Regions from separate parts of the Microbaculum marinum genome, predicted to be linked through region 3. Evidence: predicted binding sites of a transcription regulator. Region 3 holds the regulator's gene; each other region holds the start of a gene.
The links. The regulator LexA, encoded in region 3, represses DNA repair genes until DNA is damaged. The targets are predictions, from matches to a motif close to TGTTCNNNNTGTGTTCNG.

Region 1 (7,655 bases), on a different contig from region 3:
GGCGAGCTCGCGCTCGAGCTTCCGGCGCTCGTCGAGCAGGGCCTTCAGGCGGCTTTCCACCTCCTCGGGCGTGACGCGCAGCTCGGCCGCCACCGCGCGCAGGCGCTGGTCCTGCTTGTGCAGGTAATGCCGGGCGGCCTCGCCGGTCAGCGCCTCGAGCCGGCGCACGCCGGCCGCCACCGCGCCCTCGTTGACGATCGCCACCAGGCCGATGTCGCCGGTGCGCGTCACATGCGTGCCGCCGCACAGCTCCACCGACCACGGAGGGACGTTCGTCCCTGTTCGCGCAGGGCCGCCGGAGACGGTGTCCGACGGGGCGCCGGACGCGGGGCCCGACGCGAGGGAGGCGTCCGGACCGGGCGCGGGGCGGGGCGCCGGCGGCAGGCCCATCGACACCACGCGGACCTCGTCGCCGTATTTCTCGCCGAACAGCGCCATGGCGCCCGAGGCGATCGCCTCGTCGACGTCCATGACGCGGGTGACGACCGCGCCGTTCTGCAGGATGACGTCGTTGGCGAGGTCCTCGATCGCCTCCATCTCGGCCGCCTCGACGGGCTTGGGATGGGAGAAGTCGAAGCGCAACCGGTCCGGCGCGACCAGCGAGCCCTTCTGGGCGACGTGGTCGCCGAGCACCTGGCGGAGCGCCGCGTGGATCAGGTGGGTGGCGGAATGGTTGGCGCGGATCTCGGCGCGGCGGGCGTGGTCGACCTCGAGCTCGAGCGGCTGGCCGACGACGATCTCGCCGGCCTCCACCGTGCCCTGATGCGCCCACACCGCGCCCAGCATCTTGCGGGTGTCGGCGACGGCGAAGCGCGCCTGCGCGGCCGACGTCGCCGGGCTCCGCATGGTGCCGGCGTCGCCGACCTGGCCGCCGGATTCGGCGTAGAACGGGGTCTGGTTGAGGACGACGATGCCCTCGTCGCCCGCCGCCAGCCGCGACACCTCGCGGCCGTCCTTGATGAGCGCGGTGACGACGCCCTCGGAGACTTCCGTGTCGTAGCCGAGGAACTCGGTGGCGCCGACCCGGTCGCGCAGCGCGAACCAGACGGTCTCGGTCGCAGCCTCGCCGGAGCCCGCCCAGGCGGCGCGGGCGTCGGCCTTCTGGCGCGCCATCGCCTCGTCGAAGCCGGCGGTGTCGACGCCGATGCCGCGGCCCTTCAGCGCGTCCTGGGTGAGGTCGAGCGGGAAGCCGTAGGTGTCGTAGAGCCTGAAGGCGACGTCGCCGGGCAGCGTCGCCCCGGAGGACATGTCGGCGGTCGCCTCGTTGAGCAGGTCGAGGCCGCGCGCCAGCGTCCTGCGGAAGCGGCCCTCCTCGAGCTTCAGCGTGTCGGTGATCAGCGCCTCGGCGCGGGTCAGCTCGGGATAGGCGCGGCCCATCTCGGCGGTCAGCACCGGGACGAGGCGCCACAGGAGCGGCTCGCGCACGCCGAGCAGTTCGGCGTGGCGCATGGCGCGGCGCATGATCCGGCGCAGCACGTAGCCGCGGCCCTCGTTCGACGGCAGCACGCCGTCGGCGATCAGGAAGGAGGCGGCGCGCAGGTGGTCGGCGATGACGCGGAAGCTCGGCCGGTTGCCGCCCGCGTCGGGCACGCCGGTCAGGTCGACGGCGGCGCCGATCAGGTGGCGGAACAGGTCGATCTCGTAGTTGTCGTGGGTGCCCTGCAGCACGGCGGCGATGCGCTCCAGGCCCATGCCGGTGTCGATCGAGGGCCGCGGCAGCGAGACGCGCTCGTCGGGGGTCACCTGCTCGAACTGCATGAACACCAGATTCCAGATCTCGATGAACCGGTCCCCATCCTCGTCGGGGGAGCCGGGGGGGCCGCCGGGGATGTGCGGGCCGTGGTCGAAGAAGATCTCCGAGCAGGGGCCGCACGGGCCGGTCTCGCCCATCTGCCAGAAGTTGTCGCTGGTCGGGATGCGGATGATCCGGTCGTCGGACAGGCCGGCGATCTTCTTCCACAGGGCGTGCGCCTCGTCGTCCTCGGCGTAGACGGTGACCAGCAGCCGGTCGCGGTCGAGGCCGAACTCGCGCGTCACCAGGTTCCAGGCGAGCTCGATGGCGAGGTCCTTGAAGTAGTCGCCGAACGAGAAGTTGCCGAGCATCTCGAAGAAGGTGTGGTGGCGCGCGGTGTAGCCGACATTGTCGAGGTCGTTGTGCTTGCCGCCGGCGCGCACGCATTTCTGCGCGGTGACGGCGCGCGAATAGGGGCGGTGCTCGGCGCCGGTGAAGACGTTCTTGAACTGCACCATCCCCGCGTTGGTGAACATCAGGGTCGGATCGTTGCGCGGCACCAGCGGGCTGGAGGGAACGATCTGGTGGCCGTTCCTGGCGAAATACTCGAGGAACGCTGTACGAATGTCGTTGACGCCGGTCATCTGGCCGAACACCTGTCTTCGCCCGTCGGGGGCCGTGAACGATTGGGGACGCGATACGCCGTTCGGGAACCCGCGCGACGGCGCCGTCTTGCCGGCGGCTGTTCTAGCGGCGGGTCCGAAGACTGTCCACCGGATCGCGCCACCCCGATCGCGCCACCCGGATCTCGCGGGCCGGATCGCGCGGGCCGTCTCGCGGGCCGGATCGCGCGGGCCGTCTCGCCCCCTCCCGGGTCACCTACGCTGCCCGGCAGCGCAGGCATGCCTCGGCCGCGGGTTGCCGAACGCCGCAACGTCGGTTAGGCGAAGGTCGACTTCCGGCAGGCGAGGCGACAATGCAGAAGATCGGACTGATCGGCGGACTGAGCTGGGTATCGACGGCCGAGTACTACCGCCGTCTCAACCGGATCGCCCAGCAGCGTCTCGGCGGGGTCACGTCGGCCCGCCTGGTGCTGGAGAGCGTCAACCGGCAGGACTATGTCGAGGCGGTGATCGAGCGCGGCGACGAGGCGGCCGCCTGCGCCCAGATCCTGGCCGCCGCCCGCGGCGTCGAGGCGGCCGGCGCCGCCTTCATCGTCATCTGCTGCAACGACGTGCACCGCTTCGTCGACGAGATCGAGCCGGTCCTCTCCATTCCCTTCCTGCACATCGCCGAGGCGACGGCCCGGGCCATCCGCGCCAGCGGGCTCGAACGGGTGGCGCTGCTGGGGGTGCGCAAGACGATGGAGGGCGACTTCTATCCCCGCATCCTCGCCCGCCACGGCATCGAGACGATGGTGCCGACCGAGGCCGAACGGGCCTTCGTCCACGACACCATCTATGCGGAACTGGTCAAGGACGTGTTCACCGACGCGACGCGGCAGGGCTACGTGCGGCTCGTCGAGGCGCTGGCCTCGCGCGGCGCCGAGGGCGTGATCCTCGGCTGCACCGAGATTCCGCTGCTGGTGCGGCCGGAGGACCTGGGCGTTCCGTCCTTCTCGACGACGGATCTGCACTGCGAAGCCGCGATCGAGAGAGCCGTGGCTGCCGGCTGACCCGCCGCCCTCGACGGGAAGCCCCCAGGACGCAACGCCCTCTACGCAAAGCCCGAGCACGCAAAGCCCCGGGACGCAAAGCCCCGGGACGCAAAGCCCGGGGACGCAAAGCCCGGGGGCTCGGCTCGCCGCTTCACCCGCCTCGTGGGGCCGGGGCCTGCATGCAGATCTCCGCCGAAGCGGCACCGGCCGAAGCAGGCGCGCGGACGCGGCGCTGCGGGGCGCTGGCCGCCTCAAGCCTCCAGCGCGTCGTCGCCGTCCTCGTCGCCGTCGCGCTCGGCGGGCGGCACGATGGTGACGGCCAGGCCGGCGTTCTGGCGGATCGCCGTCTCGATCGCACCGGCGATCTCGGCATTGTCGCGCAGGAACTGCTTGGCGTTCTCGCGGCCCTGGCCGAGGCGCTGGCTATCGTAGGAGAACCAGGCGCCGGACTTCTCGACGACGCCGGCCTTGACGCCGAGGTCGAGCAGTTCGCCGGTCTTGGAGACGCCCTCGCCGTACATGATGTCGAACTCGATCTCGCGGAACGGCGGGGCAAGCTTGTTCTTGACCACCTTGACGCGGGTCTGGTTGCCGACCACCTCGTCGCGGTCCTTGATGGCGCCGATGCGGCGGATGTCGAGGCGCACCGAGGAATAGAACTTCAGCGCGTTGCCGCCGGTGGTGGTCTCCGGGCTGCCGAACATCACGCCGATCTTCATGCGGATCTGGTTGATGAAGATCACCATGGTGTTGGAGCGGGAGATCGAGCTGGTCAGCTTCCTCAGCGCCTGGCTCATCAGCCGGGCCTGCATGCCGGGCAGCGAGTCGCCCATCTCGCCCTCGAGTTCGGCGCGCGGGGTGAGGGCGGCGACCGAATCGATCACCAGCACGTCGATCGCGCCGGAGCGCACCAGCGTATCGGCGATCTCCAGCGCCTGCTCGCCCGTGTCGGGCTGCGAGATCAGGAGGTCGTTGACGTTGACGCCGAGCTTCTTGGCATAGGTCGGGTCGAGCGCATGCTCGGCGTCGACGAAGGCGCAGATGCCGCCGCGCTTCTGGGCTTCGGCCACCGTGTGCAGGGCAAGCGTGGTCTTGCCCGAGGATTCCGGTCCGTAGATCTCGATGACGCGGCCGCGCGGCAGGCCGCCGATGCCGAGCGCGATATCGAGACCGAGCGAGCCGGTCGGAATGGTGGACACCTCGACCACCTTGCCGTCCTGGCCGAGCCGCATGATCGAGCCCTTGCCGAAGTGACGTTCGATCTGACCGAGCGCCGCTTCCAGCGCCTTGTTCTTGTCCATGCCGTCTCCTTCGACGAGGCGGAGAGAGGAATTCGCCATTGTTCGGCTCCTTATTTCACAGAGGACCGGTGATTCACAGCCCGTGAAGGGGATATGTGGAATGCGCCGAAGGGAAATGTACGCTATTTGTTCCGTGAACACAACAGGAACATTTATCGCAGCCCCTGTTCGGGCACGGACCCTGTTCGGAAACCGGCCCCAGGTTGCGAACCGGCCCTACGCCGCGAACCGCCGCGCCCCCGCCACGCAGGCAATGACGGCGACCGTTGAGACGATCATTGCCGTCGACACCGCCTCGTTCAACAGCAGCGCGGCCAGCGCCAGACCGAGGAACGGCTGCAGCAGCTGCAGCTGCCCGACGGCCGCGATGCCGCCCTGCGCCAGCCCGCGATACCAGAAGAAGAAGCCGATCAGCATGCTGAACAGCGAGACGTAGGCGAGTGCGATCCAGGCGGTGGCGCCGACGTCCGACAGGGTTCGGGGCAGGGTGGCGACCGTCAGCAGGCCCATCGCCGGCAGCGAGAACACCAGCGCCCAGCAGATCACCTGCCAGCCGCCGAGCCTGCGCGAGAGCCTCGCTCCCTCGGCATAGCCGAGCCCGCACACGACGATCGCCGCGAGCATCAGCAGGTCTCCCGCCGGGGAGGCGGCGAGCCCCCGGGTCAGCGCGAAGCCGGCGACGACGGCGCTGCCGCACAGCGAGAAGATCCAGAACGCCGGCCGCGGCCGTTCGCCGCCGCGAACCACCGCGAAGATCGCGGTCGCCAGCGGCAGCAGGCCGATGAAGACGATCGAGTGGGCGGAGGTCACGTATTGCAGCGCCAGCGCCGTCAGCAGCGGGAAGCCGACCACCACGCCAAGCGCCACGGCGATCAGCGACCCCGCGTCGGCCCGGGCCGGCAGGCGCTGCCGGAAAGCGAGCAGGAGGATCGCTGCCAGGCCGCCGGCGATGGCGGCGCGCGCCACCGTCAGGAAGACGGGGTCGAGCTGGAGCACCGCCAGCCGGGTCGCCGGCAGCGAGCCGCTGAAGATCGCCACGCCCACGAAGCCGTTGATCCAGCCGGCCGTCGATCTGTCCATCCGCCACTCCCTCGGTTGTGCCGGCGGTATTGCGCCCGAAGGCCGGCCGCCGCCAGTGACAGTCCAGTACGGTTCGGACATACTGTTATGGAAGCAAGGGCGATACGGATGGCCGGGATGGGGGACGAGGGAACGCTTATCTCGAAGGTGATGGCGGCGATCCGGCGGCGCGTCGCCAGCCGCAGCCTGCCGGTCGGCGCGAAGCTCCCGTCGATCCGGCAGATGGCCCGCACGATGCAGGTATCGCCTGCGACGGTGGTGGAGGCCTACGAGCGCCTTGCGGCCGAAGGCCTGATTCGGTCGCGGCCGGGCTCCGGCTTCTTCGTCGCCAGCCTGGCGGCGCCGCTGGACCTGTCGGAGATCGGTCCGAGGCTGGACCGCGCCATCGATCCGCTTTGGGTGTCGCGGCAGTCGCTCGAGGCGGGCGAGGGCGACGTGAAGCCCGGCTGCGGCTGGCTGCCGCCGTCGTGGCTTCCCGAAGCCGCGCTGCGGAAGGCGCTGCGCGGCCTGTCGCGGGCCAGCGACGTCGACCTCGGCGAATACTCGACGCCGCTCGGGCTTGCGCCGCTGCGCCTGCTCGTCGGCCGGCGGCTCGCCGAGACCGGCGTCGAGGCCGCTCCCGACCAGATCATGCTGACGGAGTCGGGAACGCAAAGCATCGACCTGCTGTGCCGCTTGCTGCTCGAGCCGGGAGACGTCGTGCTGCTCGACGATCCCTGCTACTTCAATTTCCAGGCCCTGCTGCGGGCCCACCGCGTGACGGTGGTCAGCGTTGCCTACACGCCGTCCGGGCCGGATCTGGCGCAGTTCGAGACGATCCTCGCCGAGCACCGGCCGCGTCTCTACATAACCAACTCCGCCGTCCACAATCCGACCGGCGCCACGTTGTCGCCGGTGACCGCGCACCGGATGCTCAAGCTCGCCGAAGCGTATTCGCTGACGATCGTCGAGGACGAGATCTTCGCCGATTTCGAGGACAGTCCCGCGCCTAGGCTCGCCGCGTTCGACGGCCTCGAGCGGGTCGTCCAGGTCGGCAGTTTCTCCAAGACCCTGTCGGCGTCGGCGCGATGCGGCTTCATCGCCGCGCGCCGGGACTGGATGGCCGGGCTGGTCGACCTGAAGATCGCGACGTCCTTCGGCGGCGGCCGCCTCAGCGCCGCGCTGGTGCTGAGCGTGCTCAGGGACGGCGGCTACCGCAGGCACCTGGACGGGCTTCGGCACCGTCTCGCCGGTGCCAGGGCGGACGTCGCGGCCCGCCTGGGCAGGCTGGGGATCGTGCCGTGGCTGATGCCGCGGGCGGGCATGTTCCTGTGGTGCAGACTGCCGGACGGGCTCGATTCCGCCGACGTGGCCCGCGAGGCGCTCGCGCAGAACGTCGTTCTCGCTCCCGGAAACGCCTTCAGCGTGTCGCGGTCGGCCGGCGCCTGTCTCAGGTTCAACGTATCCCAGTGCGACGACCGGGTGTTCGAGGTGCTCGAGGCGTCGCTGCGGGGGGCGAGGGCACGCGCGCCGGCGTGAACGTCCGCCGGCGCTTGGGCGTCACGCGGCGGAGGTGACCGCCTCGCCCATCGCCTCCGCCGCATCGCCGGTCGTCATGCCCGCGTCGCGGGCCAGCGTCCGCCAGGTGTGAAAGCTCAGCGCCAGTTTCAGCATCGCCCGGCTCCTGGCGCTCAGGCCCTGCCCGAGCACCTCGGCGTATCCGGCGAAGTAGGGCCCCAGCCGCAACTCGGTCACCTCGCGCGTCAGGGCGTGGTGCTCGGCGTCGCGCAGCACGCACGCCGCCTGCCCCTCGTTGCGCGCGTACCAGTCGTAGAGGGCGCGAAGGCCGGTGCCCAGCCGCTCGCGGCGGTCGCCGATCTTCCGCCAGGGCTCGGCGTCGGGCGGG
Region 2 (7,655 bases), on a different contig from region 3:
GCGATGGGCTTTCCCCACGACAACGTCATCCTCTGCGACACCAAGGGGGCGATCTACAAGGGCCGCGAGGACGGCATGAACCAGTGGAAATCCGCCCACGCCGCCGAGACGGACGCGCGCAGCCTGGCCGACGCGATGCGCGGCGCCGACGTCGTGTTCGGGCTGTCGGCAAAGGGCGCGTTCACGCCGGAGATGATCGCCTCTATGGCAGACCAGCCGATCATCTTCGCCATGGCCAATCCCGACCCGGAGATCACTCCGGAGGAAGTCGCCGAGATCCGCGAGGACGCGATCGTCGCCACCGGGCGTTCGGACTATCCCAACCAGATCAACAACGTGCTCGGCTTCCCGTACATCTTCCGCGGCGCCCTCGACGTCCGGGCGACGACGATCAACGAAGACATGAAGATCGCGGCTGCGCAGGCGCTCGCCGACCTCGCCCGCGAGGACGTGCCCGACCAGGTGGCGGCCGCCTATCGCGGCAGCCGGCCCAGGTACGGGTCCGACTACATCATCCCGGTCCCTTTCGATCCCCGCCTGATCAGCGCCATCCCGTCCGCCGTCGCCGCCGCGGCGATGGAGTCGGGCGTCGCACGCAAGCCGATCGTCGACATGGACGGATACAAGCAGGAGCTTTCGGCGCGGCGCGATCCGATCGCCGGCACCCTGCAGCGCATTCATTCGAAGATCCGCCGCTCGCCGAAGCGCGTGGTGTTCGCCGAAGGCGAGGAGGAGCAGGTTATCCGCGCCGCGTTCGCCTTCGCCAACGGCGGCCTCGGCATGCCGGTGCTGGTCGGCCGCGAGGAGCAGGTCCGCGAGACGATCAGCCAACTCGGCCTCGAGCTGCGCGACGACATCGAGATCGTCAACGCGCGGCTGTCACGGCGCAATTCCGACTACGCGGACTACCTGTATTCCCGCCTGCAGCGGCAGGGCTACCTGTTCCGCGACTGCCAGCGCATGGTCAATACCGACCGCAACACCTTCGGCGCCTGCATGGTGGCAACCGGCGACGCCGACGCGATGGTGACCGGGGTCACGCGGAACTATTCGATCGCGCTGGAGGAGGTGCGTCGGGTCATCGATCCCAAGCCCGGCCACCGGGTGATCGGCGCCTCGATCGCGCTGGCGCGCGGACGCACCGTGCTGATGGCGGACACCGCCATCCACGAGATGCCGACCGCGGTGGAGCTGGCGGCAATTGCCGAGGAGGCTGCCGGCGTTGCCCGCCGGCTCGGCTACGAGCCCAGGGTCGCCCTGCTCGCCTATTCCACCTTCGGCCATCCTCCCTCGGAACGTTCGGAGCGCGTGCGCGAGGCGGTCAAGATCCTCGACAAGAAGCATGTCGACTTCGAATACGACGGGGAGATGTCCGCCGACGTCGCGCTCAACCGCGAGGCGATGGCGGCCTATCCGTTCTGCCGGCTGTCGGGCCCGGCGAACGTGCTGGTCATGCCGGCCATTCATTCGGCCTCGATCAGCACCAAGATGCTGCAGGAGCTCGGCGGCTCGACCGTGATCGGCCCGCTGCTGGTCGGCCTCGACAAGCCGGTCCAGATCGTCGGCCTCGGCGCCACCGATACCGACCTCGTCAACATGGCCTCCGTTGCCGCCTACAACATCAACGGGTGAGAACGCCGGTCGGCCCGCCAGCGCCGGCGAAACGCAGCGCAATTCGAGCGTCGAACGCCCGAGGCTCAATCCGAGGGCCGGGCAAGTCTGCGGCCCGGGCCCGGGACACGGCCCCCGGGAGGTGCTTGCCTAGGACAGCCGTTCGCGCGGCGCGCCGAAATGGCCGTAGTAGCGCGGGTTGATCGAGGAGACCGGCAGCACGATGCAGACGTCGGTGGTGCCGAACTGGTGGTCGACCACGGCACCCTCGCCGATATGGGCGCCGAGCCGGAGATAGCCCTTGATCAGCGGCGGCAGCATTCCGAGCGCCGAGCGCATGTCGATCTGGTCGGGGGCCATGCGATCCATCGGCACGTAGCGCGACGGCAGCGCGCGGACGCGCCATTCCTCGGGCGCGGCCGCATGATGGTGCAGGAACGAAAGCGGCAGCGCCAGCTTGCTCGGCTCGGTGCCTTCCAGGCTGGCGCAACCGATCATCACGTCGATCTCGTGGTGCTGGACGTACTGCCAGTTGCCGGACCACAGCAGCTCGACGGTGCGCTTGTTGCGATACTCCTTGAGGACGCAGGAGCGGCCGAGTTCGAGAAACCGCTTCGGCCGGTGCCGCTCGACGAGTTCGTTCACCTCGTACTCGCCGGCGGTGTAGAAGCCGCCGAACTGCTCGGCGACATCCTGGCGAAGCAGCCGATAGGTGCCGACCACGGCGGGCTTGGTGAGACGACGTCCAAGCCGGCGGAAGATGGTCGGATCGGGGTCGTGATCGATCACCAGGAGGTGGTCGCAGATCGCGTCGAAGCCGTCGATATCGCGGCGCCACAGCTTTCCGGTGGCGCCCGCCTGGGCCGACATTTCGCGGTAGAAGACCCGGTAGCGCAGCGCCTGGGCCAGCCGGACCTCGCGCGCATTGCGGGCGAGCCGCACCTCCAGCGAGCCGATGCGCTTCAGCGGATCGGGCAGCGGCGGCCTGCTGGCAGGAAGCGGGGAAAGCCCCCCGTCCGGCCCCGCAATGCCCGAGAACGGTCCAAGCGGAACGAACCGCCGCACGAGTCGCGTCGGCCGGAATCGATCGGTCAGTCGCATCTGGTTCTTTTGCCGCATCATGGCTGATAGACGGCTCGTCTCCCCCTCGCGGCCGGTCGCTCGGCCGACGGTGTCCGCGCCTGGACCGTCAGCCTACCCGCCCGCGACCTTAGAATCATAGTTCGCAGACAGTTCTGTGACAATTGCGAACGTAGCGGCCCCCGCAACCGGTTTGTCGTGCGGGCCGAAATCCTGAATTCGCCGGAGGGGCCGGATTGGCCTCGGATCCCGCACGTTTGCCGGCGTTCCGGACAGCACAGCTCATCGCTTCGCCGGTGCGCCGTGGCCGCAGGGACTGAGAATAGTGTGTGCCGTCGAGGCGGCCGCAACGGCGGGAGCCCCCGTGACGTGCCACGAGGCCTGCCCGGTGCCGGCGGCGAATCAGTCAGGCTGCCGCCAGCAGCCCCGATCCCGCCGCCCGCATGCTGACCGCCTCGCCGATATGGATCCGGCCGACGGCATCGGCGCCGTCGAGATCGGCGAGCGTGCGGGCGACCCGAAGCACCCGGTGAAAGCCGCGGGCCGACAGGCCGAGGGTATCGGAGGCGTCGCGCAGCAGCGCCATGCCAGAGGCGTCCGGCCGCGCCACCTCCTCGAGCCGGCTCGCCGGGCACTCCGCGTTGCAGCGTACGCCGTCGAGCCCGAGCGCTGCATAGCGTTCGGTCTGCACCTGGCGCGCCGCCGCGACCCTTTCTGCAACCTCGGCGCTGCCTTCGGCCGGCGGCGGCAGGATGAGGTCGGCCGCCGTGACGGCCGGCACCTCGAGGCGGATATCGATACGGTCGAGCAGCGGGCCGGAGATGCGGGCCTGGTAGTCGGCCGCGCAGCGGGGTCCGCGGCGGCAGGAGTGGCCCGGCTCGCCGGCCATGCCGCATCGGCAGGGGTTCATGGCCGCTATCAGCTGGAACCGGGAAGGATAGGTGACCCGGTGCATCGCCCGGGCGATCACCGTCTCCCCGGATTCAAGCGGCTGGCGCAGCGAATCCAGGACCTGCGGCGTGAACTCCGGCAGTTCGTCGAGAAACAGCACGCCGTTGTGGGCCAGCGACACCTCGCCCGGACGGGCGCGCGGTCCGCCGCCGACCATGGCCGCCATCGAGGCGGAATGATGCGGCGCGCGGAACGGCCGTTCGGCCGACAGCCGGCCGCCGCTCAGCACGCCGGCGATCGACTGGATCATCGAGATCTCCAGAAGCTCGGCCGGGCTCAGCCTGGGCAGGATGCCGGACAGACGCTGCGCCAGCATCGACTTGCCGGCGCCGGGCGGCCCGATGAGCAGGAGATTGTGGCTGCCCGCCGCGGCGATCTCCAGCGCCCGCTTGGCCGTCTCCTGTCCGCGGATCTCGGCGAGGTCCAGCCTGATCCCTTCGACCTGGCGCACGGCCGGCTTCGGCCGCGACAGCACCTGCGTGCCCTTGAAATGGTTGGCGATCTGGATCAGGTCGGCCGGCGCCAGCAGCTCCATGGCGGGGCTCGCCCATGCCGCCTCCGGGCCGCACTCGGCGGGACAGATCAGTCCGAGGTCCATCGAGTTGGCGCCGATCGCGGCGGGCAGCACCCCGTTTACCGGCGTAATGCGCCCGTCGAGCGCCAGTTCGCCGAGGACGCTCCAGCCGGCCAGCGCATCGGCGGGAAGCGCGCCGATCACCGCCATCAGGCCGACCGCGATCGGCAGATCGTAGTGGCTGCCCTCCTTCGGCAGGTCGGCAGGGGCGAGATTGACGGTGATGCGCTTGGGCGGCAGCGACAATCCGACCGCCGTCAGCGCGGCGCGGACCCGTTCGCGGCTCTCGGCGACGGCCTTGTCGGGCAGCCCGACGATGAAGAAGTTCGGCAGTCCCGGTGCGATCTGCACCTGCACGTCGACCCGGCGCGCCTCGATGCCGACGAATGCAACCGTGGTGACGCGAGCGACCATGCCGTCCCCCTCCTGCCCCTCGAGGCCTTGCGAGCTCTGACGCAACGTCAAGTTTAGGCCAAGGCCGGGGTGCAATCAAGAACAAATTGGGAACATTGGCCAAGGTTCCCGGCGCGGCACCGGGAGCGGTATCAGGTGGCCCGATCCGGATCGACGCGCTGGATCTGCCGGTCCAGTTCCTTGTAGCTGACCGACAGCACCTGAAACAGGACGGCCGTGGACCAGCCGAACAGCAGGACGCCGTTCATCGCCGTCATCGGGCCGATCACCTCCCACTGCGGTTCCGGCAGGACGTTGCCGTATCCCAGCGTCGTGTAGTTCACGAAGGCGAAGGCGAACTGGTCGGCGGTCGCCGGCGCCACGCCGAGCAGCCGATAGAGCTGGCTCCACACCCACACCTCGAGGATGTGGGCGGCCATCAGCACGGCCACCGAGGTGACCATGATGACGACCAGGCGCACCATGGCGCTGCGGTGGAACGCGGTGACGATCCTGCTTGCCAGGGCCCGCACCAGTGCGGACATCGCGGCAGCGTGGATCGCGATGTTGAGCAGGCTGACGGAGGCGCCGGCGACGAGGGCGTCGAACATGACCGTCCCGTATCCGGCAGCCTCCCCGCGGCCGCGCGCTGCTCAGCCGGGCAGCTTGTTGGCGGCCAGCGCCGTCATCGTCAGCGCGATGCCGGCGAACAGCAGGTTGATGCCGACCAAGAGGCCGATCGCCCAGGCGGCGGTTCCCGGCAGGCCCGCGAAGATCAGCACGGCGAGGACGATGTCGATGACGCCGGAGAGGATCAGCCAGATCCAGCTCGACGCCGTCGCCTTGCGGAACTCGACCGCCGCGATGATCTGGAAGATCCCCTCGATGAAGAACAGGATGATCAGCGCGTAGGTCAGCGTCAGCACGCCTTCCAAGGGATTCGCGACGATGACGAAGCCGAGGATGATCGCCAGGATGCCGATGACGATCGACCACCAGAAGCCCGGGGCGCGACGGGAACTGAACGTCGCGACGAGGCGGACGACGCCGCCGATGATGAACAGCCAGCCGACGAAGATCGCCGAGGCCAGCGTGGCGACCCACGGCAGCAGGATCGCCGCGGCGCCCAGGATGATCATGATGACGCCCTGGATCAGGAACCAGGTGCGGTGTTCGTGAATGGCGGCACGCGTCCTGTCGACCATTGCGGATTGCGACGACGCGGTGGTGTTCGGTTCCATCGATTGGCCTCCCCAGAATTGAACAGGCCGGACAGTCTCACGGGTTTGCCCCAGCGTCCAGTCAGAACGCGACGTCGCGGCACCCGATCCGCCCGGCGGACCGGCGTCCGGATCGCCGGGTCACGCCAGGCGGACATGCAGCGACGTGGGGGCTCGAAACTCCCAGCCGCGAAAGACGGGCGGCTGCGATCCGTCCAGGTGGATCTCGCTGGTGTTCTCCAAGAGCACCCGAAGCGCGACCTCGATCTGCGCGTTCGCAAACCACTTGCCGGCGCAGAAATGCGGTCCGAAGCCGAAGGAGGCGTGTCCGCCTTCGTCGCGATGGATGTCGAAGCGGTCGGGATCGGCGAACCTCGCCTCGTCGCGGCTGGCCGAAGCCACAACGGCGGCGATCGTCTGCCCCTTCGGCACGGTCACGCCGCCCAGTTCGGTGTCGCGTGTCGGCACGCGGATCTGCGTGCCGATCGGCGCCATCCAGCGGATACCCTCCTGGATCGCCTTGGGCAGCATCCGTTCCATGTCGGCACGCACCTCGTCGAGCTGGTCCGGATTGTCGAGCAGCGCGATCAGCGTCGAGCCGCCGCCGTGGCCGGGCTCCTGCATGCCGCCGAGCAGCGTCACGAGGATCGACGGCATGATGAACTCGCGTGCCCGCACCTCGCCGTCGGACATCCCGTGGTGCATCATGTGGGCGATCGGCGACCCGTCGCTTTCCCGCGCGAGCCGCGTCAGGATCGGATCCAGGGTCTCCTCGATCTCGGCCCGGGTCGCGGCACAGACGGCGGCGCGATCGGGGTCGCGCTCGAAATTGATCGCCCCCTGGGCGAGGCCCTGGAACCAGCGGCGCAGCGTCGGCACGTCGGCATCCATCACGCCGAACGAGCGGGCGAGGCTGAGCACCGAGATCGGCTCGAAATACTCCGCCATCAGGTCGGTGGAGCCGTTCGACCCGATCTTCGCGACGAGGTCCTCGGCGACCGGACGCACAAGCGCGTCGATGTAGCCTGCAACCTTGCGCGGCAGGTAGTGCGGCGCGATGCCGTCGCGGAGGGCTTTGTGCACGTCGCCGTCGACATGGATGATCGCCGGCATGCCGAAGGCCACGCACACCGGCGCGTTGGGGTCCTCGGCGGAGTACAGGTCCGGATCCTTGCCGATTGCCGCAACGTCGTCCCAGCGGGTGGCGAGCCAGGAATTGACCGCCGGGACGAAGGCCACCGGCGCCTCGCGCCTGAGCCGCGCATAGACCGGATAGGGGTCGGTCTCGAGTTGCTCGACGGTTATCGAGTCCAGAAAGGATCCCATGTCCGATTGCGCCCCTGTCGCGTCCTGCTGCCGGGATCGCCAGATCCCGGCGCAAGCATGCGTCAATTCCGGCGCCGCGTCACGGCATGCCGCCGGGCTACGGCCAGAACCTGGGCAGCGCCCGCCCGGGCGGCAGGTCGAGCCGGCCGGCACCGCCGCGGGCGACGGGCGGGGCGGGTGTCGACCTGCCGGCTTCGTCCTGCGTCGCCTTGCCTGCGACGGCCGTGCGGTCGCCGCTGTCGCCCGCCACGAAGCGGTCGGCGATCCATCTGGTCACCTGCGGCGCGGCGACGCTGGTGCCGGTCAGCGCCACGGTCGATCCGCTGCGCGTCCCGGCGGCAAGGACTCCCCAATGGACGAGTGAATCGTCACCGACCGCCACGGCGTCCGGCCCGGTGCGCCAGGGCGCGGGCGCGTCGCGGACGGGAGTGGTGGGGCCGCCGGCCGAATATTTCGAGACGACGGCCTCCTTGCGCAGATAGCCACCGATCACCGCCGGT
Region 3 (7,655 bases):
CCGGTTCCGCGACAGCGGATGGAACGCCTGACTGCCGAACGGATGGCGCTCCACCATCTCCACCAGGAGCGGCAGGGTGCTCGGCTCGCCGGTGACGAGACTGACGATGACGCGCCCGCCCGGCCCGGTTGCCTCGACATTGGCGAGATCGTGAAACCGGCGGCAAGTTCCGTCGTTGATCGCAAAGTTGCGCGCGCCGTCCTTCTGAAGCACCTGTCCGAACGGGGCGAAGGCTTCCGGGGTCAGGGGTTGCGGCTGTAGCGAATGCGGCACCGGGAGAATCCTAAATCTCTGATCGCATCTGGAACCGAGAGGCGGCCATGTCTGTCACGAAACTAAAATCATACGCCGAGACTATGCCCAAACCGAATTTTCAGAATGGCTTGCGGCTCGATCCCCGCCGCGGGACAATGGATCCGATCGCCGACCAGGACTTTCCCGACAGACCGGACACGGAACAATGGCGACGTGGCTGATCGCGATACTGACCGCACTGCTCGCGGCGGCGACTCTGGCGCCGGTATCCCGGATCCCGCATGGTTTCGTGCGAGTTTGCGACTTTCCCAAGCTGCAGATCATCGCACTCACGATTGCTGCGGCGGTCGCCACCCTGGTGTTCCTGCCGTGGGGCACCACCGTCATCGTGCTGGTCGCGGTCCAGGTCCTGATCATACTGGTCCAATCCGTTGCCTGCGTGCGGTTCACGCCCCTGTGGCGGGTTCAGTCGCTCCGTTTCGACGGCACCGCCGACAACCCGGCGGTCGTCCGCATCCTGGTCTCGAACGTGAAGATGTCGAACCGGGACCATGGCCGGCTGATCGAGGTGGTGCGGCGCGAGGCTCCCGATTTCGCGGCTTTCCTAGAGTGCGACGGGCCATGGCAGACGGCGCTGTCCGAACTGAAGGACATCCTGCCACACGCGCTCGAACATCCGCTCGACAACTCCTACGGCATGATCATCCTGTCGCGCATTCCTTTTCGCTCAGCCGAGTTCCGGTTCGTCTTTTCCGACGAGGTTCCGTCGGCAAGGATTGTCGCCGAAACCGGGGCCGGAGATCCGTTTGCGCTCTACGTGGTGCATCCCGAACCGCCGGTTCCCTATGCCGACACGATCGGACGCGATGGCGAACTGATCCTCCTCGCCCGGGATGCCAAGGCCGAGTCGCTACCGACCATCGTAACCGGCGACATGAACGACGTGGCCTGGTCGCCGACCACGCGTCGATTCCAGCGCCTGAGCGGACTGCTCGACCCACGGGTCGGCCGCGGCTTCTACAACAGCTTCGACGCCCGATACCCCCTGCTGAGATGGCCGCTCGACCACCTTTTTCACGATCCGCGATTTCGCCTTGTGCGGCTGGAGCGGCTCCCCAACATCGGGTCCGACCATTTCCCGATGCTGTTCGAACTCGCGCTGACAAGTCGCAACGGCGCCGATGAAACTCCGCAGGCCGCGGATTCGGAGGATCTGGAGGAAGCACGAGAGGTTACCCAGGCCGCGGACAATCTGGACCGTGAACCAATCGGATCGGATTGGGAAAAATAGGCCACCGGATCCCGCTACGGATCAGACGCCTCCTTCAGTGCGCGGCGATGCCGATGTGCTTTCCATTCCCCGGCGCAGCGAAAAGTCGCTCAGTCGCAAAACAACCGGCGGCGGCATTGCGTTAATCCGGAATTAACCATTGTCGAACACAACAAGAACATGTATCTATGTTCTTGATTTGTACACGATCTGGATTCGGCGCTGAGGTCTTCGGCGGCAGCGGGATCGGCGACGGGAGCGCGCAATGCTGACACGCAAGCAGTACGAACTGCTTATGTTTATCCACGAACGCCTCAAGGAATCCGGCGTTCCTCCTTCGTTCGACGAAATGAAGGAGGCCCTGGACCTGCGCTCCAAGTCGGGAATCCACCGGCTGATCACCGCCCTAGAAGAACGAGGCTTCATCCGGCGCCTGCCGCACCGTGCGCGCGCCATGGAAATCGTCCGCCTGCCCGATTCGGTCGCGCCCGGCCTGGCGGTGCGCAGCCGTGGCTTCGCGCCCAGCGTCATCGAGGGCAGTCTCGGGAAGTCGCCCCCGCCCGAATCTCGCTCCGAGCCTGAGCCGGTCGCGGATCACGGCGAATCCGTATCCGTGCCGGTGATGGGCAGGATTGCGGCCGGCACGCCCATTTCGGCCATCCAGAACCACACGCACTCGATTCCGATCCCGGTGGACATGCTGTCGCGCGGCGAGCACTTCGCGCTGGAAGTCAGGGGCGATTCGATGGTCGAGGCGGGCATTCTCGACGGCGATACCGTGCTGATCCGCAAGACCGACACGGCAGACACCGGCGATATCGTCGTAGCCCTGGTCGACGACGAAGAAGCGACCCTGAAGCGGCTCCGCCGCAAGGGCGATTCGATCGCGCTCGAAGCGGCGAACCCGGCCTACGAGACCCGCATTTTCGGCCCCGACCGGGTCGATATCCAAGGCCGGCTCGTGGGTTTGATACGGCGGTATTGAGCCGCCACCGCGGTTGACCGTCAGTCCGACGGCTCGTCCGGGGACACACTCCGTCGGGTCCACGGGCGGTCGCCGGCCAGTTCGGTTGCCGAGGTGAGTTTAAGTCCGTGTGGCGTTGCGCGCACAGACACCGCACCGAGCCGTGCCACATCCAACGGGCCGAAGACCAGCGCGTCGCTCCGGCACCACTCGGGCGGCACCAGTTCGCTGACGACGACGTCGGCCCAGGCGCAGTCTTCTGCAAATGCCATCGGTTCCTCGACGACGGCCACGCGCAGTCGCGGCGAGGCGGCGATACAACCCGCCTCATCGCAGGAGGCGGTTGCGGCCGCTTGCGCGGTCTCGGGCTGGCCGACCCGCCGCAGCCAGGTTTCGGCCACGTACTGGGACCGGGCCCGCGGCACGAATACCAGTCCCCCGTCGTCCATCCTTACCGCCGCCATGCCGGCATCGCGCGAAACGAAAAGGTCCGGGATCGGCATCAGCCACGGTGTGGCCATGCCGACGATGATCAGGGGCACACCCAGATAGCGCCAGCTGGTGCGCCACAGGCTGAGCCACAGCCCGCCGGCGGCGACTGCGGCCAGTCCCAGCACCGGCATCGCCGGCACCATCCGTATGGCACCGTCCCAGCCCGAAACGTGATGGGCGACCGCGAGTACCCCCTCTATGCCAAGTCCCATCGCCCCCAGAGCAGGCGCCTCGAGGCCGAACGGCATCAGCACCACCGCCAGCAGACCGGCTGGCATTACCACGAGACTGACAAGCGGCATGGCGACGACGTTGGCGATGAGCCCGTATACCGCCACCCGGTTGAAGTGGAACGCGGCGAACGGTCCGGTCGCGAGGCCCGCAATCAGCGACGTGAAGACAAGGCCGATCAGCGCGCGCCGGAGAAACAACAGGAGCGGCTTTGCCGCCCTGTCCGGCGCGCGTGCCGCGGCCATCTGGACCGCCTCGTAGGCCGCGACCAGGGCGATCGTGGCCGCAAACGACATCTGGAAGCTCGCGGAAACAAGCGCCTCCGGCGTCAGCGCGAGTACCATCCAGGCAGCGACAGCGACGTTCCTGAGCGTGATCGCCGGACGATCGAACAGGATCGCGACCAGCATGATCGCGGCCATCACGAAGGCGCGCTGGGTTGCTATCGAGCCGCCCGACAGGAGGAGATATCCGGCACCTCCGGCGAGCGCGACGATTGCCGCCCACTTCTTGATCGGCCGGGTAAGGGCCAGGGCCGGCGAAAGTGCGAGCGCTGCACGCACCGTCCAGAACAGCGTGCCGACGACGAGCATCATGTGCAGGCCGGAGATCGCCAGGATATGGGCGAGGCCGGACATCCTGAGCGCCTCCTGGTCTGCTTCGGGTATGGCGCCGCGCTGGCCGGTCACGAGCGCAGCCGCGACCGCGCCCGGCGAGCCCGGCAAGGTTCCGACGATCCGCACGGCAATGCCGAGCCGCAACCGTTCGACCCGATCAAGAAAGTTTTCGATCAATCCCGGCGGATCGGAAGGACGCGGAACGGGGGCGCTGACGATGAAGCCCACGCCGCCGATCCCGTCGAAGTACGCCTGACGCGCATAGTCGAAGGCCCCCGGCGCGGCGGCGTCCGGGGGCGGCATGATCACCGCGTCGAAGGAAACCACGGTGCCCGGCTGCGGAATCGCCCAGTTGCCGCGCGACCAGAGCGACAGCAACCGCGGCGGCGGCAGGTTCGCGCCCAACTCGGCCGGCGCCACCAGCAGCCGTGCCGCTCCGCCTTCGCGGCTGTCGACGCTGACGATCCGGCCGGTCACTGCCACCGGACCGATCCTTTCCATGATGACAGGGCCTGCCACGAGACGTGCCCTCACGGTGCCGTCGGCCAGCCCAAGCGCAGCCAGCAATGCGCCAAGGACGATTGCGCCGGTTGGTCGGGCAAACCCCGTGTGCCGGACGGCAAGGCCCGCGACGACGCACAGCAAGATGACCGCGACCAGCGAGGGTTCGCGCGGCAGAGCGAAGTAGACGGCGATTCCGGAGCCGAATGCGACCGGCGTCCACAGGAACAGGCGGTCGCGTTCCCCGTCCATCCGCTCGGCGGCCGACAGCGGGCGGACGAAGCCGACCGGGCGCATGCCGACCTGCACCGGAAGATTGCCGCTTCGCGCGGCGATCACCGGCAACAGCCTCCTGCCCGTGGACGTCTCGTCGCTCATTCGCCCCAGGGCCGCGTCGCGCCGACGCCCCGCAGCCCTCCCAGCGCCGGTGGATCCGGCCTCCCAAGCCCCGCTTCAACAACGGCCGGCGCCCATGCTACACAGCGCCACCCGACCAACAGTCTAGCTCTCACAGGAAAGCCGCCGCCAGTCGTCATGTCGAACCCCACCGAGATCGTCACCCGCTTCGCCCCCTCGCCGACCGGATTCCTGCATATCGGCGGGGCACGGACAGCACTGTTCAACTGGCTGTATGCGCGCGGCCGCGGCGGCCGCATGCTGCTGCGCATCGAGGACACCGACCGGGCGCGCTCGACCGAGGAGGCGATCGCGGCGATCCTCGACGGGCTCGCATGGCTTGGCCTCGACTGGGACGGCGATCCGGTCTCGCAGCACGCCCGCGCCGAGCGGCATCGCGAAGCCGTCGAGCAACTGCTCGCCGCAGGCAAGGCCTACCGCTGCTACGCGAGCCCCGAGGAACTGGCCGAGATGCGCGAGACGGCGCGCAAGGAGGGCCGCCCGCCTCGCTATGACGGGCGCTGGCGCGACCGCGATCCGTCCGAGGCCCCGCAGGGCGTTAACCCGGCGATCCGGCTGAAGGCGCCGCAGGAGGGCGAGACGGTGATCGAGGATCACGTGCAGGGCCGGGTCACCTGGCAGAATGCCGATCTCGACGACCTGATCCTGCTGCGTTCGGACGGCAATCCCACATACATGCTCGCCGTCGTCGTCGACGACCACGACATGGGGGTCACGCACGTCGTACGGGGCGACGATCACCTGACCAACGCCGCGCGCCAGACGCACATCTACCAGGCGCTCGGCTGGAACGTGCCGGAATGGGCGCATATCCCCCTTATCCACGGCCCCGACGGGGCGAAACTGTCGAAACGGCACGGCGCCCTCGGGGTCGAGGCCTATCGCGCGATGGGGTATCTGCCTGCCGCCATGCGCAACTACCTCGTACGGCTCGGCTGGAGCCATGGCGACCACGAGGTCATGTCCACGGAGCAGATGCTCGAATGGTTCGATCTCGACGCGATCGGCAGGTCGGCGGCCCGCTTCGATTTCGCCAAGCTGGAGAACCTGAACGGCATCTACATGCGGCAGATGCCCGACGACGACCTGCTGGTGGAGTTCCGCCGAAGCCTGCCGTACCTGGAAGGCGGACCGGCATTCGAGGAGAAGCTCGACGCCACCAATTCGGCACGTCTCGCAGGCGCGATACCGGGCTTGAAGGAGCGCGCGAAGAATCTTACCGAACTTCTTGCCAACTCGCAGTTTCTCGTTGACGAACGGCCGCTTTCTTTGGACGACAAGGCGGCCAGGATCCTGGATGACGCGGGCCGCGTCACCCTGGCCGGGTTGCTGCCGCTCCTCACCGGTGCAGCGGCCTGGGACGCGGAGACGCTGGAAGGCATCGTGCGCGAGTTTGCCGAGGAGACCGGGCGCAAGCTCGGACAGGTGGCCCAGCCGCTGCGCGCCGCGCTGACCGGGCGCGGCACATCGCCGGGCATCTTCGACGTGCTGGTCGTGCTCGGCCGGGATGAGAGCCTCGGCAGAATCGGCGACCAGACCGGCGTTCCGACGGATTGACGGGAAGCCCCGGCGCTACATCTATGCGACAGGGCACCCATCCGGGTGCTTGCCGAGGGCGGTCAAATCGGCTACCCAACCGTAACATATTCCAACCGAACGGCAGACCCTCGACCGCCGGCAACGCAACTTGGCCGGGCCGCGTCTTCAGGCCTGCAATATCCGACCTCAGGACAGGAGAAGCCTGCCCATGAACGACGAAAACGCTCCCGCCACCACCCAAGAGGGCGAGGCCGCGACGTTGCAGCTTGGCGGCAAGGGTTACGATTTCCCGGTCCTTCCCGGGACGATCGGTCCCGATGTCGTGGACATCTCCAAGCTGTACGGGACCGCGCACACGTTCACCTACGACCCGGGCTTCACGTCGACCGCGAGCTGCGAGTCGAAGATCACCTATATCGACGGTGACGAAGGCGTCCTGCTCTATCGCGGCTACCCGATCGAGCAGCTTGCCGAGCACGGCGACTTCCTGGAGACCTGCTACCTGCTCTTGTATGGCGAGCTTCCGACGCAGACCCAGAAGGCCGATTTCGACCACCGTGTCACCAACCACACCATGCTGCACGAGCAGATGGCGCGGTTCTATTCCGGCTTCCGGCGCGATGCCCATCCGATGGCGGTCATGGTCGGCGTCGTCGGCGCATTGTCTGCCTTCTATCACGACTCCACCGACATCTCGGACCCCTACCAGCGCATGGTGGCGAGCGTCCGGATGATCGCGAAGATGCCGACGATCGCGGCGATGGCCTACAAGTACCACGTCGGCCAGCCGTTCATGTATCCGCGCAACGAGCTCGACTATGCGTCGAACTTCCTGCACATGTGCTTCGCCGTGCCCTGCGAGGAATACAAGGTCAATCCGGTGCTGGCCCGCGCCATGGACCGGATATTCATCCTGCACGCGGACCACGAGCAGAACGCCTCGACCTCGACGGTGCGGCTGGCCGGTTCGTCCGGTGCCAATCCGTTCGCCTGCATCGCAGCCGGCATCGCCTGCCTGTGGGGTCCCGCTCACGGCGGCGCCAACGAGGCGGCGCTCAACATGCTCGGCGAGATCGGCTCCGTCGACCGGATTCCCGAGTACATCGAGCGCGCCAAGGACAAGGACGATCCGTTCCGCCTGATGGGCTTCGGCCACCGGGTCTACAAGAACTACGACCCGCGCGCCAAGATCATGCAGAAGACCTGCCACGAGGTGCTGGCGGAAGTCGGCATCAAGGACGATCCGCTTCTGGACGTGGCCCTGGAACTCGAGCGCATCGCGCTGCAGGACGAGTACTTCGTCGAGAAGAAGCTCTATCCCAACATCGACTTCTACTCGGGCATCACCCTGAAGGCGCTCGGCTTCCCG
Region 4 (7,655 bases), on a different contig from region 3:
TCAGCCGCCGCTTGACCAGCGCGGCGATCGTCGCCGCCACGGCGCCGACGGCGGAACTCTCCACCAGGCTGGTGTAGCCCATGATGAACAGGCCGGTCATCGCGAAGAAGATCAGGAACGGCAGGATGCCGGCCTGCAGCAGCCGGATCTTCTCGCCCCAGCTCACCTGCCGCTCCGCCTTCGGCAGCGTCGGGCCGAGGTTCGGCTGCAGCGCGCAGCGCACCAGGATGTAGATGACGAATAGGCCGGCCATCATCAGGCCGGGAATGGCGCCTGCGAGCCACAGCTGGCCGATCGGCTGGCGGGCGATCATGCCGTACAGCACCAGCACCACGCTCGGCGGCACCAGGATGCCGAGCGACGAGCCGGCCTGGATGACGCCGGTCACCATGATCTTGTCGTAGCCGCGTCTGAGCAGTTCGGGCAGCGCGATCGAGGCGCCGATCGCCATGCCCGCGACCGACAGCCCGTTCATCGCCGAGACCACGACCATCAGCCCGATGGTGCCGACCGCGAGCCCCCCCGGCACCGGCCCGAACCAGACGTGGAACATCTGGTAGAGGTCGTCGGCGATGCCGGACTCCGACAGCATGTAGCCCATGAAGATGAACATCGGCAGCGTCAGCAGCGGGTACCACTTCATCAGCTTCATCGCCGCCGAGAAGCCGAGCTCGGCGCCGCCGTCGCCCCACAGCAGCAGCGCCGAGGCCGTCGCCACGAAGCCGATCGCGCCGTAGATGCGCTGCCCGGTCAGGAGCAGCAGCATCATCGAGGAGAACATCATGAGCGCGATCATCTCGTAGCTCATGAGGCGCTCTCCGGGTCGATCTCGTGGCCCGTGACGATCGGCATCCCGCGCGCCTCCGCGACATTGCGGAAGAAGGTCGCGATCGCCTGCAGCAGGGTCAGCAGGATCGCCAGCGTCATGATCGCCTTGATCGGCCACATCTTCGGCGCCCAGGCCGAGTAGCTCTCCTCGCCGTACCTGATGGCGTATTCGGTCGACGAGATGCCGCCGTAGAGCAGCATGACAAGGAAGAAGATCAGGAACAGGATGGTGACCGAATCGACCGCCGCCTTGGTGCGCGGCCGGCAGCTGCTGTAGAGCAGGTCCATGCGCACGTGGGCGCCCGTCTGCAGGGTGTAGCCGCCGCCGAGCAGGTAGTAGGCGACCATCACGAACTGCGCCATTTCCAGCGTCCAGAGCGACGGCAGGAAGAAGGCCTTGGTGATCGCCGAGTAGAACAGGATGCCGAGCATCGCCACGATGAGATACATCGCGACCAGACCGACGACCCGGTTCACGGACTCCACGTAGCGGACATATGACTTGATGGCCTCAGGCATGCCGGCCCGTCGTCGCCGCCATGTCGGGCGCTCCGAACCCCCACCGGACATGCTGTCGGATGTTCACCGGTCCGCCCCTTCCCGGATCGTGCTTCATCTGATCGCCCGCACGCCGTCCCACAGCGCCGCCGCGAGGCGTTCCGCCCAGATAACTTGGCCTTCGGCCTCGCCGATCAAGTCGTTGCGGATCTCGATCATGACGCTGGCGAGTCCGCGCGCCTCTCCGTGCCTGTGGAGCGTGTGATAGACGCCGTCCCAGGGACCGTAGGGCTCGTTGTCGCCGACCACCAGATCCGCCTCGCCCTCCAGCGCCTCGAACAGCCGGTCGGCCAGCCTGCGATCGGCATTGTAGAGGATGCCCACATGCCACGGCCGGGGACTGGAGCGGTAGGTGGGCGTGTAGCTGTGCACGGCGGCCAGCGCCGTGTCGATGCCCGCTGCCGCGCGCCGGTCGAGCAGCGCGTCGATGGCGTCGTGGTAGGCGTCGTAGATGCCGGCGATGCGGTGGGCCCGCACGGCCGGGTCCAGGTCGACATTGCCCGGTATCTCGGTGTCCTCGCTGAGGGTCGTGGCGGAGTCCGGGGCGTCGGTCGGACGGTTGCAGTCGATCAGCAGCCGCGAGGCGTCGGGAAAGACCAGCGGCGAGCCGAGGCGCCGCGCCATGTCGCGGGCGACCGGCAGGGCGCCGGGATCCCAGGCGATGTGGCGCTGCATCTGGGCCGCAGGCAGCCCGGGCGAGCCGAAACCCGCCGGGACGCGGTTCGAGGCATGGTCGCACAGCACCAGGAAATCGCCGGCGACCGCATCGCCCTCGAGGCGGATCAGCCCGTCGGCATCGACACGCGGTTCCGGCTCCGCAAGACCGTTCATCTTTCCCCGCGTTTCGCGCAGTACACCGTCGCGGACGCCCGGTTGCGGCACCGTCCCGAATTCATAATTCTAGATACAAGGAGACCGTCATTGTCAAATCTGAAACGAAGATTTCACCAGGTGGACGACCGGCCTTCCGCGCGTTAGTGGTGGGCACGGTATTGGGGTCCGGAAATCTGAAATGGCCGAAGCCGTTCTGACGATTGCCGAGCAGGTGCGCGAACGGCTGCACGAGTTCACCGCGACGGAGCGCAAGGCCGCGCATGTGCTGCTGGCCACCTATCCGCTGGCGGGGCTCGAGCCGGTCGCGGAGTTCGCCGGGCGCGCCGGCGTCAGCGCGCCGTCGATCCTGCGCTTCGTTGCCCGCCTCGGGTTCCAGAGCTATCCCGACTTCCAGAAGCGGCTGCGCGAGGAACTGGAGGCGCAACTCAAGTCGCCCTTGATGAAGGCGAGCTTCGAGCCGGGCACCGCCGGCGCCGAAAGCCGCCTGTTCGACCGGTTCCGCGCCGCCGTCCAGAACAATCTCTCCGAGACCTTTGCCCACCTGCCGCCGGGCGAGTTCGACGCCGTCACCGAGCTGATGTCGGATCCCAAGCGCCGCATCTACCTGATCGGCGGCCGGTTCACCGACCCGCTGGCGCGCTACCTCGCCTCGCACCTGCGAATCGTGCGCACCCGCGTCATCCACCTGTCGGGTCAGATCGAGAACCTGCGCGACCAGGTTCTCGACATGCGCAAGAACGACGTTCTGGTCGTCTTCGACATGCGCCGCTATCAGGCCGACATCGTGTCGCTCGCCAAGCTCGCGGCAAGCCGCGGCGTTAGGATCGTGCTGATCACCGACCAGTGGCTGTCGCCGATTTCCCGCGTCGCCGCGCACATCCTCTCGGCCCACATCTCGGTGCCGTCGAACTGGGATTCCAACGTCGCCCCGCTCGCCCTCGTCGAGGCGCTGCTGGCCGCCGTCACCGAGCGCCTGTGGCCGAGCGCGAAGACCCGCATTGCCGAGATCGAGAAGCTCCGGCCGGAGGGCTGAGCGGCTTTCATCGGCCGCCGGCGGCCATGGCCATCATTGCAACACGAAGCGGTCGCTACAGTCGCAGCGCCAACGACGGGAAGGAGACTGCAATGAACTTCGCCAACATGGTCGGACAGCTGATGCGCGAAGGGCTGTCGCCGGCGACGCAGTCGCGGCTTCAGAACGCCGTCGGCCAGAACAGTCTCGGCGGGCTCGGCGACATTCTCGGCAACGTGATGGGCGGCTCGGGGGCGTTCGGCTCCGGCCAGGGCGGCGGGCTCGGTGACGTGCTCGGCAGCCTGCAGGAGGCGATGAAGGCCGACAGCGGCGTCGGCAATCTCAGCCGCGGCCAGGTCGGCGGCATCGGCGCGCTCGCGGGCGCGATCCTCGGCGGCGGATCGGTGAAGGGCGCCGTCGGCGGCGGCGCCATGGCCGTGCTCGCGACGCTGGCGCTCGCCGCGCTGAAGGACCGGCAGGCCCCGATGGCTTCGGGTCAGTCGGCGCCCGGCAACTCGGCGCCTGTTCAATCGGCGCCAGGTCAGTCTGCGGGCGTCGCAACGGCGACAGCCGCACCGGCCGTTGCGGAGGCCGAGCTGCGTCGGATGACCTCGCAGGAGACCGCCGAACTGTGCCTGCATGCGATGGTCGAGGCGGCCAAGTCGGACGGCCAGATCGCGCCCGACGAGATCCGGCGGATCCTCGGCAAGGTCGAGGAATACGGCATGCCTGCCGAGGAGCGGACGTGCCTGATGGACCTGCTCGGCAAGCCGCAGGACGTCGACGGGCTCGTCGCGGCGATCCCCAGCAGGGAGGTCGGCGCGCAGGTCTATACCGCCGCCCTGATGGCGATCACCGTCGACACGCCGGAGGAGCGCGGCTTCCTGTCGAAGCTCGCCGCCGGCGCAGCGCTCGATGCCGCCACGGTCGCCCGGCTGCACGCGATGGTCGGCGCCCCGGCCCCCGGCGCATAGGACGGACCCGCACCGCCGATCCCCCTTGTCGTTCCTGTCCGGTCTCGGTGGCGCGGCCGGGATCGCCGGCCGTCCCGTTGAGGCCGGTCCGGTCAAGGCGGGGCCCGTCGACGCGGATCCCGGCGGAACCGATCGGCTCTTGAGATGTTTTGTCGTCGGCTTATAATGAGAACAAAACAGAAACACTCTCACGCGACACACGGCACCCATGACCAATCTGGACCTGGCGGGAAAGCTCGCGATCCTGGCGGACGCGGCGAAGTACGACGCCTCCTGCTCCTCGAGCGCTGCGCCGAAGCGGACCTCGGCCGGCGGCCGCGGCGTCGGCTCGACCGAGGGCTCGGGCATCTGCCATGCCTACGCGCCGGACGGCCGCTGCATCTCGCTCCTGAAGATCCTGCTGACGAACTACTGCAAGTACGACTGCGCCTATTGCGTCAACCGCATCTCCTCCGACGTCCGGCGCGCGCGGTTCACGGCGGCCGAGGTCGTCGGCCTCACCCTCGACTTCTACAAGCGCAACTACATCGAGGGCCTGTTCCTCTCCTCCGGGATCATCCGGTCGTCCGACTACACGATGGAGCAGATCGTCGAGGTCGCGCGCAGCCTGCGGGAGGACCACGACTTCCGCGGCTACATCCACCTGAAGACGATCCCGGAGGCCGATCCGCTGCTGCTCGAAAAAGCCGGCCGCTATGCCGACCGCCTGTCGATCAATGTCGAGCTGCCGAGCGAACAAAGCCTCGGGCAGCTGGCGCCGGAGAAGGACCTCGGCGGCATCAAGCGCGCGATGGGCCGGTTGCGGCTGAAGATCGAGGAGGCGAAGGACGAGCGGAAGGCGTCGGCCGCGCCGCCGCCATTCGCCGGCGCAGGCCAGTCGACCCAGATGATCGTCGGCGCCGATCCCTCCAGCGATCTCGACATCCTGTCCACCTCGACCAGCCTCTACGCGAGCTACCGGCTGAAGCGGGTTTACTACTCGGCCTTCTCGCCGATCCCGCGCGCCTCCGCCGCGCTGCCGCTGGTACGCCCGCCGCTGATGCGCGAGCACCGGCTCTATCAGGCCGACTGGCTGCTGCGATTTTACGGATTCTCGACCGGCGAGATCGCCACCGGGATGCGCGGCGGAATGCTCGACCTGAAGATCGATCCGAAGTTCGCCTGGGCGCTGGAGAACCGGCACGGCTTCCCGGTCGACGTGAACCGGGCGGCAAAGGAGCAGCTCCTGCGCGTGCCGGGGCTTGGCACCAGGGCGGTCAAGCGGATCCTGCAGTCGCGTCGCCATCGCCGCCTGCGGCTCGAGGATGTCGGCCGCATCACCGCCTCGATCGCCAGGGTGCGTCCCTTCATCGTCGCCGAAGACTGGCATCCCGGAACCCTGCTCGATGCCGCCGACCTGCGGGCGAAGCTCGTGACGCCGCCGCGCCAGCTCGACCTGTTCACGGAGCAGGCGGCGTGACCCGATACGTGGTCCGGCTGCCCGGCGACGCCGGCGAGACGGAGTGGCGGGAGGCCGCCCGGGCGCTGGACAGGGGCCTCGTTCCGCCCGCGCAGGTCGACTGGCTCGACGGGTCGGCCGGGCAGGACGACCTGCTGGCTGCTCCGGACCCCGGCCTGCCGGCGCCGGTGTCGCCGCCGCGGCGTGTCCCCCGGGCGCTGATGTCGCTCGTCTCCGAGGTTCTGATGCATGCCGATTTCGGCCGGTTCGCGCTGTCCTACCGGCTGCTCTGGCGGACCCGCGACGAGGCGGGGCTCGCGCAGATCGCCTCCGATCCCGACGTCGCCCGCGCCGAGGCGATGGCGCGCTCGGTGCGCCGCGACATGCACAAGATGAAGGCCTTCGTCCGCTTCCGCGAAACCCGCGACGGCGACGGCGCGCAGCGTTTCATCGCCTGGTTCGAGCCGGACCATCACATCGTCGCGGCGACCGCGCCGTTCTTCTCGCGTCGTTTCGCCAACATGGACTGGTCGATCCTGACGCCGCGGCTGTGCGCGCACTGGCAGCGCGGGGAACTGGTGTTCTCGCCCGGCGTTGCGAAGACGGATGCCCCGGCGCAGGACCGGCTCGAGGACGTCTGGCGTGTCTACTATTCCTCGATCTTCAACCCGGCGCGGCTGAAGGTGAAGGCGATGACCGCGGAGATGCCGAAGAAGTACTGGCGCAATCTGCCGGAGGCGACGCTCATCGACGGCCTGGTGCGCTCGGCTCGGGGCCGCACGGGCGAGATGATCGCCGCCCCACGCCTGCAGCCGCGATGCGCGCAGGGGAACGGACCGGAGATGCCGATGAGACCGAATTCGCCGGATCCGGACGCGAACGCGCCGCCGGAACCGACACTCGCCGCGATCGCCCGCGATCTGCAGTCGTGCCGGCGCTGTCCTCTCTACCGGAACGCCACCCAGGCCGTGCCCGGCGAAGGTCCGGCCGACGCGCGGCTGATGCTCGTCGGCGAGCAGCCGGGCGACCAGGAGGACCTGGCCGGACGTCCGTTCGTCGGCCCGGCGGGCCGGGTGCTCGACGCCGCGCTTGAGGAGGCCGGCATCGACCGGTCCGCCGTCTACGCCACCAATACGGTGAAGCACTTCAAGCACGAGCTGCGCGGCAAGCGGCGCCTGCACAAGCGGCCGAACGCCTCCGAGATCGATCATTGCCGGTGGTGGCTAGACCTGGAACTGAAGCTGGTCAGGCCCCGCCTCGTCGTCGCGCTCGGCGCGTCGGCCGCGCGCGGGGTGCTGGGACGCACCGTGGCGGTCAACGCCTCGCGCGGCCTGCCGATCGAGAGCCCGGACACCCCGCCGGTGCTGGTGACCGTCCACCCGTCCTATCTGCTGCGGATTCGCGACCGCGACGATGCGGAGCGCGAGCGCAGGCGCTTCGTCGAGGACCTGCAGCGCGCCGGCGCCTGGGTCGCGAAGGCGGCCTGACCGGCGACGGCGCGGCGGAGCTACTGGGCGGCCGTCATCTCCAGCCGGTCGGGCTGCCCGATGTCGTTCAGGTCGAACGGCGTCGTCTGGTAGACCTCGTTGATCCAGTTGCCGAACAGCAGGTGCGCGTGGCTGCGCCAGCGGTTCTCCGGCCGCAGCGAGGGATCGTCGCCGGGAAAGTAGTTCGCCGGCAGCCGCCCTTCGCCGTCGCGGGCATATTCCTCCGCCAGCGTGTCGGTGTCGTATTCGACGTGGTTGAACATGTGCAGCGTGCGGTGGCGGGGATCGTGAACCAGGCAGAGCCCGGTCTCGACGCTTTCGGCCAGCACGGTCAGGCCGCTGTCCGGGGGAATGTCTTCGCGCCGGGTCTCCGTCCAGCGCGAGACGGGAACGCGAAAGTCGTCCGAGAAGCCCCGCAGGTAGGGCGACGAGGGATCGAGGTTGCGGTGCTGGAACACGCCGAACGCCTTGGCGGGCAGCTCGTGCTTCGGCATGCCGTGGAAATGGTGCAGGGCCGCCTGCGC

Region 1: the regulator LexA is predicted to act here: its motif matches at 4,824-4,841, upstream of recA (recombinase RecA).
Region 2: the regulator LexA is predicted to act here: its motif matches at 4,708-4,725, upstream of V3328_RS14550 (YifB family Mg chelatase-like AAA ATPase).
Region 4: the regulator LexA is predicted to act here: its motif matches at 4,374-4,391, upstream of V3328_RS13320 (putative DNA modification/repair radical SAM protein).

What each region holds. Positions count from the first base shown of each region.
Region 1 is NZ_JAZHOF010000011.1:54,618-62,272, forward strand. It holds gene alaS (alanine--tRNA ligase) at 1-2,376, opposite strand, end outside; gene V3328_RS22565 (aspartate/glutamate racemase family protein) at 2,709-3,407, shown strand; gene recA (recombinase RecA) at 3,641-4,729, opposite strand; gene V3328_RS22575 (DMT family transporter) at 4,907-5,770, opposite strand; gene V3328_RS22580 (aminotransferase-like domain-containing protein) at 5,888-7,288, shown strand; gene V3328_RS22585 (TetR/AcrR family transcriptional regulator) at 7,310-7,655, opposite strand, start outside.
Region 2 is NZ_JAZHOF010000005.1:384,162-391,816, reverse strand. It holds gene V3328_RS14560 (NADP-dependent malic enzyme) at 1-1,632, shown strand, start outside; gene olsB (l-ornithine N(alpha)-acyltransferase) at 1,762-2,712, opposite strand; gene V3328_RS14550 (YifB family Mg chelatase-like AAA ATPase) at 3,098-4,630, opposite strand; gene V3328_RS14545 (ion channel) at 4,762-5,220, opposite strand; gene V3328_RS14540 (HdeD family acid-resistance protein) at 5,263-5,850, opposite strand; gene V3328_RS14535 (cytochrome P450) at 5,971-7,155, opposite strand; gene V3328_RS14530 (S8 family serine peptidase) at 7,253-7,655, opposite strand, start outside.
Region 3 is NZ_JAZHOF010000013.1:13,201-20,855, forward strand. It holds gene V3328_RS24270 (ureidoglycolate lyase) at 1-273, opposite strand, end outside; gene V3328_RS24275 (endonuclease/exonuclease/phosphatase family protein) at 461-1,546, shown strand; gene lexA (transcriptional repressor LexA) at 1,791-2,510, shown strand; gene V3328_RS24285 (ComEC/Rec2 family competence protein) at 2,531-4,708, opposite strand; gene gltX (glutamate--tRNA ligase) at 4,865-6,304, shown strand; gene gltA (citrate synthase) at 6,495-7,655, shown strand, end outside.
Region 4 is NZ_JAZHOF010000005.1:108,313-115,967, forward strand. It holds gene V3328_RS13295 (TRAP transporter large permease) at 1-808, opposite strand, end outside; gene V3328_RS13300 (TRAP transporter small permease subunit) at 805-1,347, opposite strand; gene V3328_RS13305 (N-formylglutamate amidohydrolase) at 1,441-2,217, opposite strand; gene V3328_RS13310 (MurR/RpiR family transcriptional regulator) at 2,399-3,253, shown strand; gene V3328_RS13315 (DUF533 domain-containing protein) at 3,346-4,206, shown strand; gene V3328_RS13320 (putative DNA modification/repair radical SAM protein) at 4,415-5,665, shown strand; gene V3328_RS13325 (UdgX family uracil-DNA binding protein) at 5,662-7,131, shown strand; gene V3328_RS13330 (homoserine O-succinyltransferase) at 7,152-7,655, opposite strand, start outside.